Regions from separate parts of the Streptomyces sp. NPDC059169 genome, predicted to be linked through region 2. Evidence: riboswitches for the same ligand, from Rfam matches in the RefSeq annotation. Region 2 holds a riboswitch; each other region holds the start of a gene.
The links. A riboswitch is a leader RNA that binds a small molecule or an ion and turns the genes downstream of it on or off. The one in region 2 is predicted to bind cyclic di-AMP.
Positions count from the first base shown of each region.

Region 1: linked by a shared signal. The riboswitch ahead of ACFXOM_RS23635 (C40 family peptidase) and the one ahead of ACFXOM_RS27230 (M23 family metallopeptidase) in region 2 are both predicted to bind cyclic di-AMP.
Region 3: linked by a shared signal. The riboswitch ahead of ACFXOM_RS02515 (NlpC/P60 family protein) and the one ahead of ACFXOM_RS27230 (M23 family metallopeptidase) in region 2 are both predicted to bind cyclic di-AMP.

Region 1 covers NZ_JBHZCF010000013.1:90,252-97,142, forward strand. The annotation lists gene ACFXOM_RS23610 (8-amino-7-oxononanoate synthase) at 91-1,236, shown strand; gene ACFXOM_RS23615 (ATP-binding protein) at 1,548-1,988, shown strand; gene ACFXOM_RS23620 (LysR family transcriptional regulator) at 1,999-2,910, opposite strand; gene ACFXOM_RS23625 (LysE family translocator) at 2,993-3,625, shown strand; gene ACFXOM_RS23630 (DUF6328 family protein) at 3,579-4,100, opposite strand; gene ACFXOM_RS23635 (C40 family peptidase) at 4,181-4,660, opposite strand; cyclic di-AMP (ydaO/yuaA leader) riboswitch at 4,664-4,834, opposite strand; gene ACFXOM_RS23640 (hypothetical protein) at 5,160-5,468, opposite strand; gene ACFXOM_RS23645 (ATP-dependent Clp protease proteolytic subunit) at 5,476-6,111, opposite strand; gene ACFXOM_RS23650 (transposase) at 6,391-6,840, shown strand.
Region 2 covers NZ_JBHZCF010000016.1:186,938-193,828, forward strand. The annotation lists gene ACFXOM_RS27225 (PP2C family protein-serine/threonine phosphatase) at 168-1,310, shown strand; cyclic di-AMP (ydaO/yuaA leader) riboswitch at 1,688-1,821, shown strand; gene ACFXOM_RS27230 (M23 family metallopeptidase) at 1,833-2,846, shown strand; gene ACFXOM_RS27235 (ankyrin repeat domain-containing protein) at 3,085-3,573, shown strand; gene ACFXOM_RS27240 (PrsW family intramembrane metalloprotease) at 3,742-5,070, opposite strand; gene trmB (tRNA (guanosine(46)-N7)-methyltransferase TrmB) at 5,157-5,948, opposite strand; gene lhgO (L-2-hydroxyglutarate oxidase) at 6,171-6,891, opposite strand, start outside.
Region 3 covers NZ_JBHZCF010000001.1:565,608-572,498, reverse strand. The annotation lists gene ACFXOM_RS02530 (alpha/beta hydrolase) at 1-679, shown strand, start outside; gene ACFXOM_RS02525 (NlpC/P60 family protein) at 1,103-2,158, opposite strand; gene ACFXOM_RS02520 (hypothetical protein) at 2,416-2,769, shown strand; gene ACFXOM_RS02515 (NlpC/P60 family protein) at 2,954-4,090, opposite strand; cyclic di-AMP (ydaO/yuaA leader) riboswitch at 4,089-4,256, opposite strand; gene pcrA (DNA helicase PcrA) at 4,487-6,891, shown strand, end outside.

The DNA of each region.
Region 1 (6,891 bases), on a different contig from region 2:
GACGCCGAATGAGGTGTGTGTATCGCCACACCCTGACCTCGGCACCGCCCGGATAGGGTCTGTGCGCTGCCTACAAAAGGACCGGAGCTCATGTCCCAGGATCCGTTCCACTGGACCACCGACGCGGCGCGGCTGCGCGAGGAAGCCGGGCTCGTCCGCGCGCTGCGGCCCCGCGCCTTCGACGCGACCGTGCTCGACCTCGCGAGCAACGACTACCTGGGTCTCACCCGGCGACCGGAGATCACCGAGGCCGCGGCGGGGGCGGCCCGGCGCTGGGGGGCGGGTGCCACGGGTTCCCGACTGGTCACCGGCAGCACCGAGCTGCACGCGGAACTGGAGCGTGAACTCGCCGAGTTCTGCGGATTCGAAGCCGCACTCGTGTTCGCCTCCGGGTACGCGGCGAACCTCGCGGCGCTCACGGCGCTCAGTTCGCACGGCTCCCTCATCGTGTCGGACGCCGCCAATCACGCCTCGATCATCGACGGCTGCCGGCTTTCGCGGGCCGAGACGGCCGTCGTTCCGCACGCCGATCCGGAGGCCGTGCGCAAGACGCTCGAAGCGCACCCGGGGCGGCGCGCGTTGTTCGTCACCGACTCGGTCTTCTCGGTGGACGGGGACGCCGCCCCGCTCGCCGAGTTCGCCCGGGTGTGCGGGGGCCACGGCGCGGCGCTGATCGCCGACGACGCCCACGGTCTCGGCGTGCTCGGCGAGGGGGGCCGGGGTGCCCTGCACGCGGCCGGGCTGGCGGGTGCCACCGGAGTCGTCGCCACTCTCACCCTCTCCAAGTCCCTGGGCAGCCAGGGAGGTGCCGTCCTCGGCCCCGCACCGGTCATCGACCACCTGGTCAACGCGGCCCGCACCTTCATCTTCGACACCGGGCTCGCCCCGGCCGCGGTGGGCGCGGCACTTGCGGGCCTGCGTCTGCTGCGCCGCGAGCCCGATCTCGCCGACCGCGCCCGTACCGTCGCCAGGACGCTGTACGAGCGTCTGACGTCTGCGGGACTCGGCGCGGTGCGTCCCGATGCGGCCGTGGTCTCCGTGACCGCGCCGTCGCCGGACTCCGCGGTGCGCTGGGCGGCGGACTGCCGGGCCGCGGGTCTGGCCGTCGGCTGTTTCAGGCCGCCGTCCGTACCGGACGGCATCTCCCGCATCAGGCTCACCGCGCGGGCGGACCTGACCGGCCGGCAGATCGACAGGGCGGTCGCCACGATCCTCGCGACGGCGCCGGCGGCCTGAGCCTCTCCTCTGACGGGAGGGAGCCGACGGCGACGGGCCCACCGGCGGCTGCTCGTAGAGGAGTTGGAGACCGTCGGACGGCCCGGCCCGCATACCCGTCCGGTGTGCCCGGTGTGCCCGGATGTCGGCCCAAATACGGTCTGACGTCGCAGAGTTCACCGCTTCGAGCGACAGATATCCGCACATCCAGGTGGATCGCCGCCCACGGTGGCACCAACAGTGGCACTCTGGCGCGAAGCACGCCCGAGGCTGTTCCGGCACACCATCCGCTATGCGCCGCGCCGGCCCCGGTGGGAAAGGGACAGCTCGCCATGGCAGACCACCAGGAAGCATCCGTCACCCTGCCGAGCGATCCCGCCTCGGTCTCCGCCGCGCGCATGCACATCGCGAGCGTCCTCACCGAATGGGGATTGCCCGCGGATGCCGAGGCGGCCGACACCATCCGGCTCATCGTCTCCGAGCTCGCGACCAATGCCGTGCAGCACACGTTCGGCCAGTCGCCGACCTTCACGGTCGACGTCCGGCTGGAGCGCGACGAGCAGCTGCGCATCGGCGTGACCGACAGCCACCCGCGCTGGCCACAGCGGCTGCCCGCCGCGGTGCAGCAGGACAACGGGCGGGGCATGGTCATCATCCGCTGGCTCGTCGCCGAGTACGGGGGGCGACTGTCCGTCACCCCCACTCCGGAGGGAGGCAAGACCGTGTGGATCGCCCTGCCCTGGCGCAGCGGTCCCGTGCGCAGCAGGCGGTGATGGGCCGGCCTCACCCGGATGGGCGGGCGAAACCGGTCCGCAGCAGCGCCCGCAACGCGTGTGCCGCCGTGCCGGAGGCGTCGCCGCGGTGGGCGACCGAGATCGTGCGGCGGAAGGCAGCGGGCTCCAGCGGCCGGACGGTGAGGGGTGTCGCCGCCATCTCCGCGACCATCTCCGGGACGACCGCCACTCCCATGCCCGCGCTCACCAGGGCGCACACCAGTGCGTATCCGGGCGACTCGCACACCACGGCGGGTACCGCCCCCGCCTCGACGAGAGCACTCTCCACCCCCTTGCGTGCGGGGTGCGCCGGCGCGCCGCTGATCAGTGGCCGGCCGGCGAGTTCGGACACGGGGAGCCGTCCGGATCCGCTCGCCAGTACCTGCCCCGGAGCCGTGACCAGTACCAGCTCCTCGACCAGCAGGGATTCCAGGAACACCCCGGAGGGCAGCGGATACGGGTCGGCCGGCTCGTACGCGTGCGTGAGCGCGAGGTCCACCTCGCCGGCGGCGACGGCCGCCACCCCGTGCGGCGGCTCGTAATCGGCGACCGCCAGCTCCACGTCCGGATGGGCGCGCCGGAAGGCGCTCAGGACCGGCGGCAGCAGATGCACGCCCACCGTCGTGAACGTGCCCACCCTGAGCCGACCGCCGGAGAGCCCGGACAACCGCGCCAGTTCGAGGCGGGCCCGATCCAACTCGTCCAGCACCCGGCGGGCGTGCCCCACGAGGACCTCGCCGGCGGCGGTCAGCCGTGTCCCGCGGTGGTGGCGTACCAGCAGCGCGACTCCCGCCTCCCGCTCCAGTTTCGCCAGTTGCTGGGAGAGTGCCGGTGCCGTGTATCCGAGCCGGGCTGCCGCCCTGGTGATCGAACCGGCCTCGGCCACGGCCACCAGTGCCGCCAGCCGCGTCGGGTCGTACATGCCACCCCTTAAGCATCTCTTTAGCCAGATCCAGAAGATTCCCAATACACGCTATGGTCTCGTAGGGTCCAGTCTGGGACCCATGGACGCACAGCTCATCGCCTTCACCGGGGTTGCCGCAGGAATGGTCGCCATGCCGGGCGCCGACTTCACCGTCGTCGTCCGCAATGCACTCGCCTCCCGCTCGACGGGGGTCGCCTGTGCACTGGGCGTCGTCGGCGGACTCGTCGTGCACACCGCGCTGGCCGTCGCCGGGCTGGCCGCGCTCCTGCTCGCGGTGCCCGTGCTCTACCGCACGCTGCAGTTCGCAGGCGGGGCGTACGTGCTCTACCTCGGTGTCCGGGCACTGCGCAGTGCCCTCAGAGCCTCCCCCGGGCAGGAGGTGCCCGCGGACACGGCCGCCGCGACGGGCAGCACCACTGCGTTGCGCCAGGGCTTCCTCACCAATGTGCTCAACCCCAAGGCACCGGTGCTCTTCCTCAGCCTGCTGCCCCAGTTCGTCCCCCACGGCGCGGCCGTCCTTCCGCGCACGATGCTGCTGGCCGGGGTGGTCGTCGCCCTGGCGCTCGTCTGGTTCCCGGCCGTGGCCCTGCTCGTGGACCGGCTCGGGCGGTGGCTGCGTCGGCCGCGTGCCGCCCGCACCGTGGAGGGCGTCAGCGGCGGGGTGCTCACTGCCCTCGGCGCGACTCTGGTGGCTGCTCCCGTGCTGCGCTGATGCGCCGGCCCACCCACAGCGGGAGCAGGCCCCACAGGCCAGCGCACACCAGTAGTGTCGCGGTGGCCGCGACGACCCCTTCCGGCGTGCCGTGCACGACGTCGACGACCAACAGCACGGCGCTGCCGAGTGCCAGGGCGAGCACCGCCATGCCGATGGCGGCCAGCCGGGAGGAGACCATCACGATCTCCTTCTTCGCCCCGCGGCGGAACAGACCGCGGTGCAGAGCCGCGGGCGCGGTGAACAGTGCCGCTGCCAGCACGGCCAGCATGAGGGTGGTCACGTACGTACCGCGCTGGAACGAGTCGAGCGACGGGAACCGCGCCGTGAACGCGAGGGTGAGCAGGAAGGCGAACAGGATTTGGACGCCGGTCTGGAGGACCCGAAGCTCCTGCAGCAGTTCGGCGAAGTTGCGGTCGGCCCGCTCCGACTCGGTCTCGTCCCGCAGGGCGCTGACTCTCTCGTCGTCTGGCATACAGGACGAGTAGCCCGCGCCCCGCGGAACATGCGGGGTGATGAGCCGATCAGCTCACCGGGGGCTCCGGTGGAGCGGGGTCAGCGCACGCGCCCGTACCGCACCTTCTTCGACCAGATCTTGCTCAGCTTCACCACCGAGCCGGTCTTCGGAGAGTGCCAGATCCTCCCGCCGCCCGCGTAGATCCCGACGTGGTAGACGTTCCCGCCGGAGTGGAAGAAGACCAGGTCGCCACGCTGCCGTTGGGAGGCGGAGACGTGCCGCGTGCGGTTGTACTGCTGCTGCGCGGTGCGCGGCAGCCTTTTCCCGGCCTTCTTGTACGAGTAGAGGATCAACCCAGAACAGTCGAACCTGTGCGGTCCCGCTGCTCCGTAGCGGTAGGGGGATCCTTTCTTCGACGCGGCCACGCTGAGTGCCTTCGCCGCGTACGACGGTGCCGCCTCGGCTTCCGTCGCGCCGCCCGGCACGATCAGCGAACCGCCGACGGCCGCGAGCGTGAGCGCCGACACGGCGCTCGTCCGGGACAACAGGAGAGACGGGACATGTGTCTGCGCAGCCATGCGCAACCCTTCGTCAGCCGCCTGTGAAAGATGACCTGTCGGGTTCGGGCTGGCGAAGACGCCCGGCCGCGCACGCGGCTTCACCCCAAGGCCCGGCGCTGGTGCGCCAGGGCCGTACTGCCTGGGTCCTCCACTCCTGCCGAAGCCCTCATGTCGACCAGGCGTCCGGTGCGGCGGCAGGACTCGGCGTCCGCCCGGACCGCCCCGCCGCGGTGGCGGGGGCTTGTCGTCCCCACGGATCTTGGCGCACCGGCCCGCGGATTTCCGTGTGGAAACGATGTTTTGTGAGCCTCCTCTCCATGGGGCCGATCGGGTGGACAGGGCCGTTCGGCCCAACCGGAATCGGCGCACGACGAGCGCTGTACCTGCGGCGGAACGGGCCGGTACGTCGGATGGAGCAACGTGCCACGCAACTCGCCCGGTATCAGGGGCGCGATCGCGACCAGCCGGTTGGGCGACACCCACTCGTACGCGTCCTGACCTTCGTGGGCGTCGGGATTCAACTCGTGTCCCCGGGCGGGACGATGATCCGAGAAGCTCGCCGTTCCCCGTCCAACAACCTGAGTGCGCGCGTCAATGTGGGGGAGTGCATTTCGCTCTCGCCCCGTGCGTGCATGAGCGTCAGCGCGGCCCGCAGATCCGCGGCCCGTGTGACGAGGGCCTGCGCAGCACGGAGTGCCCCGTAGGTGTGGGTGCAGCGGGCCGGGTTGATCCGCCCCAGTTGGTCGACGACTTCGAGATAGCTGTCGATGAACTCCCCTTCGGCGCGCGTCAGTGCGGGGAGCGGTGGGATTTCCGGGGGAAGCACGGCTGGTTCACCGCGTACCGAGGGAAGTCAAGGACGCCGTGCGGTTCTTGATGACGTGGTCGATGATCCCGTACTCCCTGGCGCCGGCGGCGTCGAAGACGGTGTCCCGTTCGATGGCGGCTGCGGTGGCTTCGGCGCTCTGTCCCGTGTGGCGCACGAACATCGCGGCCAACTGCTCCCGCTGCCGCAGCAACTCCTGTGCCTGGAGCTCAAGATCGGTCGGCTGCCCCTGCACCGGTTCGGACAGCGAGGGCTGCTGGATGACGACCCTCGCACCGGGCAGGGCTGACCGCTTGCCGGGCGTGCCCGCTGCGAGCAGGACGGCGGCCGTGGACGCTGCCTGGCCCAGACAGGCGGTCGCCACGTCGCAGGTGACGATCTGCATCGTGTCGTAGATCGCGGACATGGCGTCCACGGAGCCGCCCGGAGAGTTGATGTACAGGGAGATGTCCTGGTCGGGTGCGGCGTACTCGAGGTACAGGAACTGTGCGATGACGTCGGTGGCCGAGGTGTCGTCCACGGGGGTGCCGAGGAAGATGATCCGCTCATCGAGCAGCTTCGTGTAGGGGTCGACGGTGCGCAGGCCCTTGCTGGTGCGCTCGGTGAACTCCGGCAGGACGTAACGGGCTGAAGGACGGGTCATGACTCCTCTTCCGCATCTGTGTTCGCGCGTACGCGCCGGTAAAAATGTACAGGACGTACAGATGATTGCGGTGGGGAGCATGGGAATCGACTGGGACGACATGCTCGGCACAGGCGGCCAGTCGCCGGCCGCCGGGCGCCACGATTCCGGGCGGCGTCGATGTGCTGAACCGGGCCGAGATGGAGTAGCCGATCCAGTAGTTGTAGAGCGTTCCGTACGCCTGAGGGGCAAGAAGCCGGGACACCCGCCGATATGGACCGGGGGCAGCTGATCGACGGCATGCGGTTCCGTACCCGCACCGGCGTTCCGTGGCGCGATGCCCCGGAGCGGTACGGGCCCTGGGCTCGGGTGTACGACTTGTTCCGGCGCCGGCAGCGGGACGGCACCTGGCAGCGAACCTTCGCCGCGTTGCAGGCCCAGGCCGACGCCAAGGAGCTCATCACCTGGGGACCTCGACGTCGACTCCACCGTGTGCCGGGCCCACCAGGACGCAGCCGGGGCGCGGAAGAGAGGGGAGCTGCAGCGAGGGGAAGGCCGACTGGGACCGTCTGGGCCGGGGACCGGGAGCGCCGCCGGGTACGCCGGGACGCTCGCGGAGGTCACCTTTGCCGCCAAGCCCGAGCTGGGCATCGAGATGCTGCGCGGTGCCGTCGACGGGGGCTGCCTCTTGCCGCGGAGCAGCCGAGGGGGTTCTCACCCCTCGGCAGCCGCGTCCCGGGGGTGCACTAGGGGTCCGTGAAAGGTACACAGCGCTGGAGCCCCCCCCCCGGGCCTCGCCCC
Region 2 (6,891 bases):
AACCTCGGGTCGGGGCCGCACCCCGCCGAGTAACCCGGCTGCCGCGGTGCGGGGTGGGCCCTAGTCCGGTTGGCCGACGGTGGGTCGCCGAGCGACGCGGATCCGGCCAGCCTGAGGTGGGTGCGGTACCGTCCGCAGCCGTGTGAGGAGCCGGCAGGAGACCACTGGTGTGGCAGCGAGCAGACGATGACGGGCGGCGGCGGGACGGTGGCCGCAACATCGTCCGGGTGCTCCCGGCGTTGCTGATCGTGGGCGGCGTGCTCTTCGACCTGGCCACCCCCGAGTCGTTCACCGCCTCACCGCTCTTCTCCGCGGCTCCGCTGGTCGCCGCTCCCTTCTTCTCGCCGCTGTTCACCCTGTTGACGGGCCTGGCCGCCGTGCTGGCGGTGGCCGGGCTGCACGTCTACAACAGCACGACCACCGAGATCCCGGCCCTCACGGAGCAACTGACCGTGATCACGGTCTCGGTGCTGGCCCTGTTCATCAACCGCGTGGTGTTCCGCAGCGGCCGTCAGCTCGCTTCGGCGCGCGTGGTCGCGGAGGCCGCGCAGCGGGCGGTGCTCCCCATTCCCGCGGAACGGATCGGTGGTTTGCACGTCGCGGCGCGGTACGAAGCCGCCCAGGCGGACGCGTTCATCGGCGGTGACCTGTTCGCTGTGGAGGACACTCCGAGAGGGGTGCGGCTGATCGTCGGCGACGTACGCGGGAAGGGCCTGGACGCCGTCGAGACGGTGGCCGTAGTCCTCGGTGCGTTCCGTGAGGCGGCCGAGCAGGAGTCCTCGCTGGAGGCGGTTGCCCAGCGGTTGGAACGCGCGCTCGCGCGGGAGGGCGCCCGCCGCTCAGGTCTGGATGCGGTGGAGGGCTTCACCACGGCCGTGCTCGCCGAGATCCCGCGCGGGGACGGCCGTGTGAGGATCGTCAACCGGGGGCACCCACCTCCGTTGATCTTGAAGGCCGACGGTGGCCTCGACCGGCTGGAACCGCCCGACCACTCGCTACCGCTGGGGATGGGCGACCTGGCGTCATGGCCGGAGCGGGCGTACGAGGCGCCGTACCCCGCGGGTGCCACACTCCTGTTCTACACGGACGGACTGTCGGAGGCGCGTGACGCCCACGGCGTCTTCTACGATCCGCGTGCACGGCTGGGCGGGCGGATCTTTCCCGGCCCTGAGGAACTGCTGGACGCCGTCGTGGCCGACGTGCGGAGGCACACGGGTGGCCGATCGACAGACGACATGGCGCTCCTGGCGATCAGCCGGCCGGGGGAACGGCAGCCGGAGCGCCGCAGGACGATGCCGGTCGTGCCGTGAACTGCTCGCTCCTGAACCGGCAGGGCGGCCTCCCGGTGGGTCCCGGCCGTTCCGTCACGCGGTCATCCGTCGATCACCGGTCCATGACCCCCACCTGAACGGTCTGCACGGCCCGGATGGATCGGCTCGTCCCCTCGAACCAGGCAACGACGACGGACGGTAATCGGAGCGTCTCCCTCCGAATAACATTTGACGAACAGTCAGATTCGCCCTTCATGCTGAGGGGCTGTCAACTTGCCCGTTTCACTTGTCTTGTGCCTGGTAAGTCCCGGTGGATAGCCCTAACGATCAAGGGGAAGCGCTTGGAATCCGCCCCTCGTGTCTATTAACGTTCGATAACGCAGCGCGGTTGTCCCGGCCGTCGTAAGAGACGGCGCCGCGTGCGCACGCCGAATCCTGCAAGGGGACCGGGGAACCATCAATTGGGGTGAATCGGGTGCTCCGGTGCCTGTAGGAGACCTTCCTGCTCCGAACCCGTCAGCTAACCCGGTAGGCGAGAAGGAAGGAAAGGAGAGCGCCTCCGTGGCGTCCAACGAGCCTGCCCTCCAGGAGCCCCCCGCCCGCGAATGGGAGGAGTGGAATCCGACTGAGGAATCGATCCGCCCGGTGCGTGGCAGGCACCGCGTCGTCAAGCAGCGGAACGGACTGGCCCGGAGCTCCACCGTCCTCGGGGTCGGCGTCATCGCCGCCGTCGGCGCAGGAGGCATGGCCACCGCGCAGAACAAGCCACCGGTCTCCATCTCCCTTCCCGACGCCATCGCGGACCACCTCCCGGACACGGACTCGCTCCCGGGCGTGGGCGACCTCCTCTCGGACGACTCCGACGAGCAGCACGACGTCCCGCTCGCGGCGCTCACGGTCTCCGACACGGTCGAGGGCGGCGGACAGGGCACCGGTGACGCGGGCGAGGTACTGCGCGCCCGGATCCTCCAGCAGGCCGAGCAGCAGCAGGCCGTGGCGGAGGCCGAGGCGAAGCTCGCCGCGGAGAAGGCGGCCGCGGAGAAGGCGGCCGCGGAGGCGAAGGCCCAGCAGACGGCGGCCGAGGCCAAGGCCGCCGCAGAGAAGGCCGCTGCGGAGAAGGCCGAGGAAGAGGCGGCCCGCAAGGCGGAGGCCGAGCGGCTCGCCAAGCTCGCCAGCAGCTATTCCCTGCCGACCTCCTCGTACACGCTCACCTCAACCTTCGGGGAAGCCGGCTCCATGTGGTCCTCCGGCTACCACACCGGTCTCGACTTCGCGGCACCCACGGGTACGCCGGTCAAGGCCGTCCACGGAGGCACCGTCAAATCGGCCGGCTGGTCCGGCGCGTACGGCTACCGCATCGTGCTGGAGCTCGAGGACGGCACCGAGGTCTGGTACTGCCACCTGTCGTCGATGACCGTCTCCGCCGGGCAGAAGGTGTCCACGTCGGAGACCATCGGACGGGTCGGCGCCACCGGCAACGTCACCGGCCCGCACCTGCACCTCGAGGTGCACACCCCGGGCGGCGACGGCATCGACCCGATGGCGTGGCTGCGGGACAAGGGCCTGTCCGTCTAGTTCTTTCCGCCCTCCTGCCCCGGCCAGCCCGCCCCGGGACCGTTGCGACAGTGGATCGTGATCGCTGGCTCACCACACCCGTCGGGCGTGGTGAGCCAGCGAACGGCCAGCGGGCCGGCAGCCGTTGTTGCCGAGGGCCGCAAGACCGGCCGTCCGCTACGACACGACGAGCTGGTCGCCGTTCCCGACGAGCGGGTACGACCGGTTGCATCGATCCGTGATCGCTAGCCTCGTCACCATGAAACAACGGCGGCAGAAGAAGCTCTCCCGGCATCTCCTTGCAGCGATACTCACGTCTGACGCCGTGCGGGTGAGGGCGTTGCTGCGGGCCGGTGCGCATCCGGAGCGAGGGGACGGGGACGGCACCACCCCTCTCTACCTGGCTTCGGTGCAGGGGGAAAGCGAGCCGGCACGCTTGCTCCTGGAGGCGGGTGCCTCCCCCGACGCGGAGAGCGGGGGAGCCGGATCGGAAGGTACGCCGCTGTGTGCAGCTGCCTGTTGGGGACACGCCGAAACGGTGCGCGAGCTGGTGAAGCACGGAGCCGATCCGAACCTTCGTGAGGATTGCGGAACGGGTCGGTCCCCCTTGGAATGGGCGTACAACGGTCCCCACCCCGAGACTGTCGCAATCCTCATCGCAGCCGGAGCGAACCCCGTGGACGAACCCTCCGACGCCTCGGCGGCCCGGGCGGTCGACCGTGACGGTTCCCTGCACACCGGTTCCTAGCCCCTCCTGGCTTCCCGTCGCGTGCGGCGCCCGCGGCACGGGCGAGGTGCCGTCCGGGCGGCCTGCCGGTCGGGATCCGCGCCGCTGTCGTCGCGTTCGTCCGTGCGGCCCGGGTGGAAGGGCGCGGCGCGGCGCCCTCGGTGGGCGTCGGAGCTCGGACGGCCGTTCTCAGCCGCGGTACGGGTTGTAGCCGTCGTAGTCCAGGTAGAGCGGCGGCGTCCAGGCCCGGCCGGTGGCGCGGGCCGCGTACGTCAGGGCCGGTCCCGCAACATCCCTGCGTTGCCAGAGGTGGTGGAGCAACTCCTGCTCGCGCGCCGCGAAGTCGGGGCCCGCCGCGCCGCGGTGGGCCCGGTGGCGGAGGAACGCCAGGGAGGTCGCGAAGGCCTCGTACTCCGAGACGGCGCGAGCGGCTGCCGACCCGTGCGTACGTCCCGCCGTGTCGCGCGCGACCGTGCGCGCCCGCATCGACGAGAGCGCGAGCGGCTCGGCGGGAGCGAGCCAGCCGGCCGCGGCGTACGCGGGGAGCTCCGCGGCGACCGTGCGCAGTTCGCGCTGCCGGGTCCACACGGCCAGCCAGGTGAGCAGCCCGAAGGCCGGCACCATGAAGGCCGCGTACACGGCGTAGAAGCCCAGCGGGCCGAACACCGACGAGCCGTTCCACAGCGCGTGCATGCCCATGGCAAGAACGAGGCCGAGCAGCGGCAGTGCGGCCCGACGGACCTTCCTGTGGGGTGCGGTCGCCGCCGCGATGCCGAAGCCGATGCCCGTGAGCACGGTGAACAGCGGGTGGGCGAACGGCGACATCACGATCCGCACGAAGAAGGTCGCGGCCGTGATGGAGGCGAAGCCCGAGGAGTCGTCCATCTGGTCCTCGCCGAAGGCGTTCCCCAGGTACAGGATGTTCTCCGTGAAGGCGAAGCCGGTCGCGGTGAAGCCGGCGACGACGACGCCGTCGACGATCCCGGTGAAGTCCCGTCTGCGGAAGAGGAAGACCAGCAGCACGGACGCGGCTTTGGCACTCTCCTCGACGATCGGCGCGATGACCGTCGCCCCGATCGTGTCCGCGTGCGACGGGTCGGCCGTCGACGTGGCTATCCACTGGGTCGCGAACGAGTTCGCGATGATCGCGACGAGGGCTGCGGCGCACGCGCCCCAGGCGAACGCGAAGAGGAGGTTGCGCCAGGGGCCCGGCTCGACCCGGTCCAGCCAGCGGAACGCGGCCATCAGCAGGGGGACGGGCAGCACGGCGAGGCCGAGCCCGACCAGGAAGCCCTCGGTTCCGGTCTCCTCGCGGACGATCGCGAGGATCACCAGTCCGGACAGGGCCAGCAGGGTGATGACGGCTCCCGCTCGGACCGCCTTGCTGCGCCAGAAGGCGCGGCGAGGTTTGTAGCGCCACTGGGAACGCTCCGGAACGGCGTCGAACAGCGGCTGTTCGTCGCACGCCGGAACCAACGGGAGGGCAGCCGCGTACGGCTGCTGGGACCATTCGGACACCCGACGACCCTAACCAGGGTCACTGACAGCGCGCGACGCCGTTACCGGTCCCTGACCGGTTGCGCGGCGCCGCGCGGACGCCACCGCTACGAGCCCGCCCGGCGGAAGAGCAGGTCGTGCACCGCATGCCCCTTGTCCAGTCCCTGGCCCTCGAACCGGGTGAGCGGGCGGAACGGGGGACGCGGTGCGAAACCCCCGTCGGCCCGGGTGTTCTCGAAGTCGGGATGGGCGGTGAGGACCTCGAGCATCTGATCGGCGTAGGGCTCCCAGTCCGTCGCGCAGTGCAGCACCGCGCCCGGCTTCATCCGGCGGGCGGCGAGCGTGAGGAACTCGGGCTGGATCAGCCGGCGCTTGTGGTGGCGCTTCTTGGGCCAGGGGTCGGGGAAGTACACGCGCAGTCCGTCGAGTGCGTCGGCGGCGAGCATCTCGCGGAGCAGGATGATCGCGTCACCGTTGGCCACACGGACATTGGACAGGCCCATCCGGTCGGCGAGTCCGAGCAGATTGCCCTGGCCGGGCGTGTGCACGTCCACGGCGAGGATGCCGGTGCCGGGGTCGGCGGCGGCCATCTGCGCGGTTGCCTCGCCCATGCCGAACCCGATCTCCAGGACGACCGGCAGGCCATCGAACATCTCTTCGAGATCGAGGCCGCGGAGCCCGTCGACATCCAGCCCCCAGGTGGGCCAGAGTCGCTGGAGCGCGTCCGCCTGCCCCGGCGTCACCCGGCTGCGGCGCGGTTGGAAGCTGCGGATCCGCCGCTCGTGATGCGACCCTGCGGGGTCGGCGGCGGGGCCGCCGGGGAACCGCGGCTCGCCCTTGGCCCGGGGGGCGGTGACGGTGCGGGGACCCTCGGTGGTGGCGCTCTCGAACTCAGACACAATGACCCGATTGTACGGCGGCCGGAAGTGGCCCGGGCCGTCTCTCCGGGGCACCCCGGCCGGGTGCCCCCGGGGCGGCCCCGTCCCAGCCCGCACGGGCCGCGGGCGTGCCGTGGAGGCCGGGTGCCGGCCGTACTCCCGCACCGCGGCGACGCCGCGACCGCGGACCTGGCCGGGACCGCGGACCTGGCCGGGACCGCGGCGACGCCGGGACCGCGAGGCCTAGGAGAGCTGCCGGAGCACCCGGCGGGCCACTTCACGACCGATCGGGAGCGAGGCGGTCGCCGCCGGGGAGGGAGCGTTCAGCACGTGGATCGTGCGGGTGGACTCCCGGATCAGGAAATCGTCCGCCAGGGTGCCGTCCCGCAGCACCGCCTGGGCCCTTACCCCCGCCTCCGCGGGCCGGAGGTCGTCGGCCGTGACGTCCGGCAGGAGTCGGCGGACCGCGCTGGTGAAGGCGCGCTTGGAGAGCGATCGGTGCAGTTCCCCGGCGCCGTAGCGCCAGTGGCGGCGGGCCATCTGCCAGGAGCCGGGCCAGCCCAGCGTCGTGAGCAGCTCGCGCGGGCGGACCGTGGACCAGTCGTAGCCCTCGCGGGCGAGCGCCGGGACCGCGTTCGGCCCCACGTGGACGCCGCCCTCGATGCCCCGCGTCAGATGCACGCCGAGGAACGGGAAGGCCGGATCCGGCACCGGATACACCAGACCCCGGACCAGCTCGGGCCGGGCCAGGTCGTAGTACTCCCCGCGGAACGGGACGATCCGCATGCCCGGCTCGTCGCCCGCCAGCCGGGCCAGCCGGTCGCAGTGCAGCCCCGCGCAGTTCACCAGCGCCCGGGCGCGGACGACCCGACCGGAGGACGCGCGGACCGCTACCCCCCACAGCCTGCGGTCGACGACCCGGACTTCCTCGCCGTAGTGGACCTCCGCACCGGCCGCCCCCGCC
Region 3 (6,891 bases), on a different contig from region 2:
CGTCGAGGTACTTCCCGGCTACCCGGGCTCCGCCAAGTCGTGGTTCGGCACGCTCAAGGTGCAGAAGCAGATCAAGCCGATGATGAAGCGCGGCGAGGTCGCGCCGTTCATCCTGGTGGCCCCGCGCACCACGCTGCTGGGCAGGGCCGACACCGGCTGCGCCAACATCCCGGGCAAGATCAACGCGGACTCGTGGCTGAGCGTCGACGTCCGCAAGATGGTGATGGACAACTTCCGCGCCAGCGACAAGGCCGACGGCTGGGCCGTCGCGGGCTATTCGGCGGGTGCCCACTGCGCGGCCAAGCTCGCCGTCGCGCACCCCGACCGCTACCGCGCCGGAGTGGCCATGTCCGGCTACAACGACCCGGCCGGCGAGAAGGCGTCCCTCGCCGCCCAGGACCCGGAGCTGCGCCGCGAGAACAACCCGCTCCACATCCTGGAGTCCGCCAAGACCCCTCCGCGGACGTCCCTCTACGTCTCCGGCGCCCGCGGGGACGGTTTCGAGTCGGGCCTGGCTCTCCGGGCCGCCGCCAAGCCCCCGACCAAGGTTGACGTCTTCGAGATCTACGGGGCGCACGACACTGGTGCGTGGAAGATCCAGATCCCGGAGATCTTCCGTTGGCTGACCCGCCAGGTCAGCTACGAGCCGACCGCCAACAACACGGCAGCCGCCCGCTGACGCGGACCGCGGGCCCCGGGGCGACAGTGGGGCCGCTGCGTCCTCCGGCCTCAGCCGGAACCTGCGGGCGCCGGACACGACGGCGGTTTCCCGGGCGTACGTCCGGCACGCCCGGCGAGGTCCGGGTGCCCCTGGGGCGACGACCGGACCCGTCCTCGACGTCGACGAGCGGACCCGTCTTCGACGTCGACGACCGGGGGAAGCGGGGACCGGATCCTCACTTCCGGGCTCGCCGCGTACTTGCCCCACTCCCGGGCTCGCTGCGTACTCGCCCCGCATCACCGATCCGAAGAGCCGGGCGGCTCCGGGCTGGGCTCTTCGCCGTGCACCCGCGCCGCGGGATGGAGGCCCGGGCCCGGGTCGACGGGCCGGAAGCCGTTGCCCCGGCCCCGCCGCAGGAGCCTGTGCGGGACTGTTCCGGGGCTACGCGATCCGCGTCGCCCCGGCGTACGGCATGTCGTCGATGGACGCGATCCGGACCGGCGCCCCGGGACGGGGGGCGTGGATCATCCTGCCGCCGCCGATGTAGAGGCCCACGTGGGAGATGCCGGAGTAGAAGAAGACCAGGTCTCCCGGGGCGAGCTGGGACCGGGAAACGCTCCGTCCCGCGTTGATCTGGGTGTACGTCGTCCGTGGGAGGGAGACGCCCGCCGAGCGCCAGGCGGCCTGCGTCAGCCCGGAGCAGTCGTACGCCGAAGGGCCTGTCGCGCCCCACACGTACGGCTTCCCGAGCGCTGCGTAGGCGTAGTCGACGGCCTGTGACGCACGGGAGTTGGGCGCGGGGACGCGCGGTGCGGATGTGTCGGGGCGGGTGGTGTCGCGGTCCGCGCGGGCCACCGCCGCACCGTCGCCGGCCCGGTAGGCCGCCCGCTGCTCGGAGGTGAGCCGGGCCAGCAGGGACTGGGCTGCCGCGAGCTTCTTCCGGATCACCGTGCGATGGCGGTCCAGCTCAGCCTGCTGCTCCGCGAGTTCGGCCAGCAGCTCGGACGCCTCCGCGCGCACTTGGGCGATCTCCCGGAGCTGGTGTCGGATCCTGCTGATCGTCGTCGTCTGCCGCGCCCCGACGCGTTCGGCCAGCTCCGCCCCCGCCAGATAGCCGGCGGGGTCGGAGACGAGCGCGAGCTGGACGGCCGGGTCGATGCCTCCCGCACGGTACTGCGCGGTGGCGAAGGAGCCCAGGTCGTTCCGGGAGGCATTGAGTCGTTCCGTGCGCCGGGCCGCCTCGTCCCGTAGCTCGTCCACCGTGGTCCGCGCCGCGTCCGCCTTCTCCTTCGCACCGTTGTACTGCTCCGTCGACCGCTCCGCCTCTTCGTAGAGCCTGTCGGCCTTGGCGCGCACCTCGTCCGCAGTGAGGTGGGGTTCTGCCTGCGCGGACCCTTCGAAGGCGGTGGCGGTCGCGGCTCCGGCGAGTGCGAGGGCCGAGAAGCGGGTGGCGGGTCCGGCGAGCTTTCGCTGCCTGGGCTTGCGGTGCGCTGCCACGGGTGGTGCCAGTCCTTCCGGATCGGGGCCGCCGGTGCGGGTTCCGGCGGCGGACCGCACAGGGGCGACGGTCCGCCGCCGGGTCTTTCGGCGGGGGCTGCCGACTGCCGCCCCGGTGCGCGGAGCGGTGGTGGGAGTCGGCCACCTGGGGCTGGACGCTAGACCGCGGGATGAGGGAAGAGAGAGGGCATGTCTGTTATTGGCAACAGACGGACCGCACGGGTCGCTTTCCGACCATACGGATAGGCTCCCTTGCCATGGACGTACTCATCAATGTCTTCGTCGCTCTCCACATCATCGGTATTGCCGCACTGCTCGGTGGTTTCCTGACCCAGATGAAGGCGATGGGTGAGGGACGGGCGCGCTTCACGCCCGCGATGCTGCACGGCGCGCTGACCATGCTGGTGACGGGCGTGGTGCTGGTGGGGCTCAACCAGGCGGACGACCAGCCGGTGAACAACCTCAAGGTGGGCATCAAGCTGGTGATCCTGGTGGTGATCCTGGGCCTGGTGTACGTGAAGCGCGACGAGGAGACGGTGGACAAGGCACTGTTCGCCACGGTGGGCGGCCTGACCGTGGCGAACATCTTCATCGCCACGCTCTGGACCTGACCCGATCGCCGGACCACCCGTCCCGCCCCGACCGGACCACTCGTCCCGCCCCGACCACTCGTCCCGACCCGTGAGGCCGAGCCGACCTTGATCGGCCCGGCCGTCCGGCCCGCTCTCGTCGAGGAGGCGCCGGAGGGGAGGCCCGGGAGAGTGAAGAGTGGCCCCCCGGGAACCGATCTGACGATCAGGCCGGCCGGACGCTCCCGTAGATCGGCATGTAGTAGATGGACTCCTCGCGCACGGAGGTGCCGGGCTTCGGTGCGTGGATCATCTTGCCGTCGCCGATGTAGATGCCGACGTGGCTGATGTCGTTGTAGAAGAAGACGAGGTCGCCGGGGAGGAGCTGCTCCGTCGCGACCCGCTGCCCCACCTTCACCTGGTCCCAGGTGGTGCGGGGCAGATCGACGCCGGCGGCCCGCCATGCGGCCTGGGTGAGCCCGGAGCAGTCGTAGGAACTGGGCCCCGTCGCACCCCAGACGTACGGCTTGCCGATCTGCGCCCGGGCGAAGGACAGCACCTTTTCAGCCTTCGCGGCGTACGTACCGGTGGTGGCGTCCGTGCCCGTTGTGGCGCCCTGGCTCTGCTCCTGTTGCTGCTCCTGCTCCTGCTGCTGGCGCTGCTGCTCGGCTTCCGCCCTGGCCCTCGCCTCTGCCTTGCGGCGGGCTTCCTCCGCGCGTTCCTGCTCCAACTCGTCCAGCCGGGCTCGCTCCTCGGCCGTCAGCCGCGACAGCAGCTCCCGCGCTTCGGCGAGCTTCTTCTGGACGGTCTGCTTGCTGGTGCGCAGCGACTCCTGCGAGGCCGTCAGCGACTCCAGGCTCTTGGTGGCCCGCGCACGCTCCTTCGCCGCCGCGGCTTGCTCCGTCTCGAAGTCCGTGATCGCGCTGCGCTGCCGGTCGGTCATCCGGTCCATCAGTTGCGTCTGGTCGACGTAGTCCTGCGGACTGTCGGCGAAGAGCAACGCGGCGGTCGGGGTGACCCCACCGGTGCGGTACTGGGCGGCGGCGAACGTACCGAGGGCGCGCCGGGTCTCGTTGAGGGCGTCCGCGCGCTCGGCGGCGTCGTCCATGATCCGGTCCACCGCGCGGCGCTGCTTCGTGGTGGCTTCCTGCGCCCGGTTGTACTCCTGGGTGGCGGAGCCCGCCTGCCGGTAGAGGGCGTCGACCTTCTGCTGGACCTCTTCGAGGCTCGGCTTGGGTTCGGCGGTTGCGTTCTGGGTCGACAGTAGCGAGACACCCGCTATGGCGGCCGTCGTGAACCCGACTGTGGGGGCGTTCGTACGCGGTCGACTGCGCTCCTTGCGATGCGACGCCAAGGTCGGCATCTCCTTCCGTGGACCGCCTACCGGGTTAGCTGTCGGGTTCGGACGGATCGGAAGGCTGTCCTACGGGCCGAGCGAAATATGGCCCGATTCACCCCAGTTGCGTATGCATGTTGGGTCCCCGGTTCCGAACTCCCGTCAGGGAGGTCGAATTCGGCGCAGGCTGCCCGGTTGGCGTGGGTCGCCGATGGTGAACGGATCGCCTGGGCGAGCACGCTAGCCAAAGTGTGGTGCTGCTGTGAAGGTGGATGTTCGATTTGCCCGATACATTTCCGTGACCTCGGCGTGTTGTGGCCGAGACATGACGCTGGGTAGTCGGCCTGATGTGTGCGCTCCCTGCGTCCGGTGTGGGGAAGGCGGCGGCGGGTTGTCGGCGGGGCGGCCTAGACTCGTACTGCGATGAGCAGCCTCTTTGACGACAGCTTCCTGGCGGATCTCCAGCGCACCTCGGCGTCGGAGGAGTCCCCCCCGCCCGAGGACGACGAGCATGGTGAGCACCCCCACGAGGAGGTCCCGCACGACCTCTTCGAGGGGGCGTTCGACGCGCCTCCCAGCGGGGACGCCCACTACCGCAACGGTGCGCCGCGCCCGGTCGTGGACCCGGCCGCGCTGCTCGAGGGGCTGAACGAGCAGCAGCGCGCCGCCGTCGTGCACACCGGGTCACCCCTGCTCATCGTTGCCGGTGCCGGCTCCGGCAAGACCCGCGTGCTCACCCACCGGATCGCCCATCTGCTGGCGACCCGCCACGTGCATCCCGGTCAGATACTGGCCATCACGTTCACCAACAAGGCCGCCGGCGAGATGAAGGAGCGCGTCGAGCAGCTCGTCGGCCCGCGCGCCAACGCCATGTGGGTGTCCACGTTCCACAGCGCGTGCGTCCGTATCCTGCGCCGTGAGTCGAAGAAGCTCGGCTTCACCTCGTCGTTCTCGATCTACGATGCGGCCGACTCCAAGCGCCTGATGTCGCTGGTCTGCCGAGACCTGGACCTCGACCCGAAGAAGTTCCCGCCGAAGTCCTTCAGCGCCAAGGTCTCGAACCTGAAGAACGAGCTGGTCGACGAGGAGACGTTCGCCGACGGCGCGGCCGACGGATTCGAGAAGACGCTCGCCGAGGCGTACCGGATGTACCAGGCCCGGCTGCGCGAGGCCAACGCGCTGGACTTCGACGACATCATCATGACGACCGTCCATCTGCTCCAGGCGTTCCCCGACGTCGCCGAGCACTACCGCCGGCGCTTCCGCCACGTACTGGTCGACGAGTACCAGGACACCAACCACGCGCAGTACACGCTGGTGCGCGAGCTCGTTGGCACCGGGTACGAGGACCTCGAGCCCGCCGAGCTGTGCGTCGTCGGCGACGCCGACCAGTCGATCTACGCCTTCCGCGGCGCCACGATCCGCAACATCCTCCAGTTCGAGGAGGACTACCCGGACGCGACCACGATCCTGCTCGAGCAGAACTACCGCTCCACGCAGACGATCCTCTCCGCCGCCAACGCCGTCATCGAGCGCAACGAGAGCCGCCGCCCCAAGAACCTGTGGACGAACGCGGGCGCCGGAGCGCAGATCACCGGTTACGTCGCGGACACCGAGCACGACGAGGCGCAGTTCGTCGCCGACGAGATCGACCGGCTGACGGACGCGGGTGAGGCAAAGGCGGGCGACGTCGCCGTCTTCTACCGGACCAACGCACAGTCACGCGTCTTCGAAGAGATCTTCATCCGCGTCGGGCTGCCGTACAAGGTCGTCGGCGGAGTGCGCTTCTACGAGCGCAAGGAGGTCCGGGACGTCCTCGCCTACCTGCGGGTCCTCGCCAACCCCGAGGACAACGTCCCGCTGCGCCGCATCCTCAACGTCCCCAAGCGCGGCATCGGCGAGCGCGCCGAAGCGATGATCGACGCGCTGGCGCTGCGCGAGAAGATCACCTTCCCGCAGGCGCTGCGCCGCGTCGACGAGGCCTATGGGATGGCGGCCCGTTCGGCCAACGCCGTGAAGCGCTTCAACACGTTGATGGAGGAGTTGCGCACCGTCGTCGACTCGGGCGCAGGACCGGCCGTCGTGCTGGAGGCAGTGCTGGAGCGGACCGGGTACCTGGCCGAGCTCCAGGCCTCGACCGACCCGCAGGACGAGACGCGCATCGAGAACCTGCAGGAACTCGCCGCCGTGGCACTGGAGTTCGAGCAGGAGCGCGGAGCCGAGGAGGGCTCCGGCACGCTCGCCGAGTTCCTGGAGCAGGTCGCGCTCGTCGCGGATTCCGACCAGATCCCCGACGAGGACGAGGAGGGCAGCGGAGTCATCACGCTCATGACGCTGCACACGGCGAAGGGCCTGGAGTTCCCGGTGGTGTTCCTCACCGGCATGGAGGACGGCGTCTTCCCGCACATGCGCGCACTCGGCCAGACCAAGGAACTGGAGGAGGAGCGGCGCCTGGCGTACGTGGGGATCACTCGCGCCCGCGAGCGGCTCTACGTGACGCGGTCGTCGATGCGCAGCGCCTGGGGGCAGCCGGCGTACAACCCCGCGTCCCGATTCCTCGAAGAGATCCCGGACGTGCACGTGCAGTGGAAGCGCACCGGTCCCATGGCGGCCCCCGCCGGCCCGACGTCCGGGATCACCTCCTCGCTCTCGTCCTCCCGGGCGCGCTCCGGCCCTTCGGGCTTCGCCACCAGGCGGACGACGGACAAGCCGGTGATCGCGCTGGCGGTCGGCGACCGGGTCACGCACGACCAGTTCGGGCTGGGTACCGTCATGGCGGTCACCGGCTCGGGATCGGACGCCCAGGCCACGATCGACTTCGGGGACGC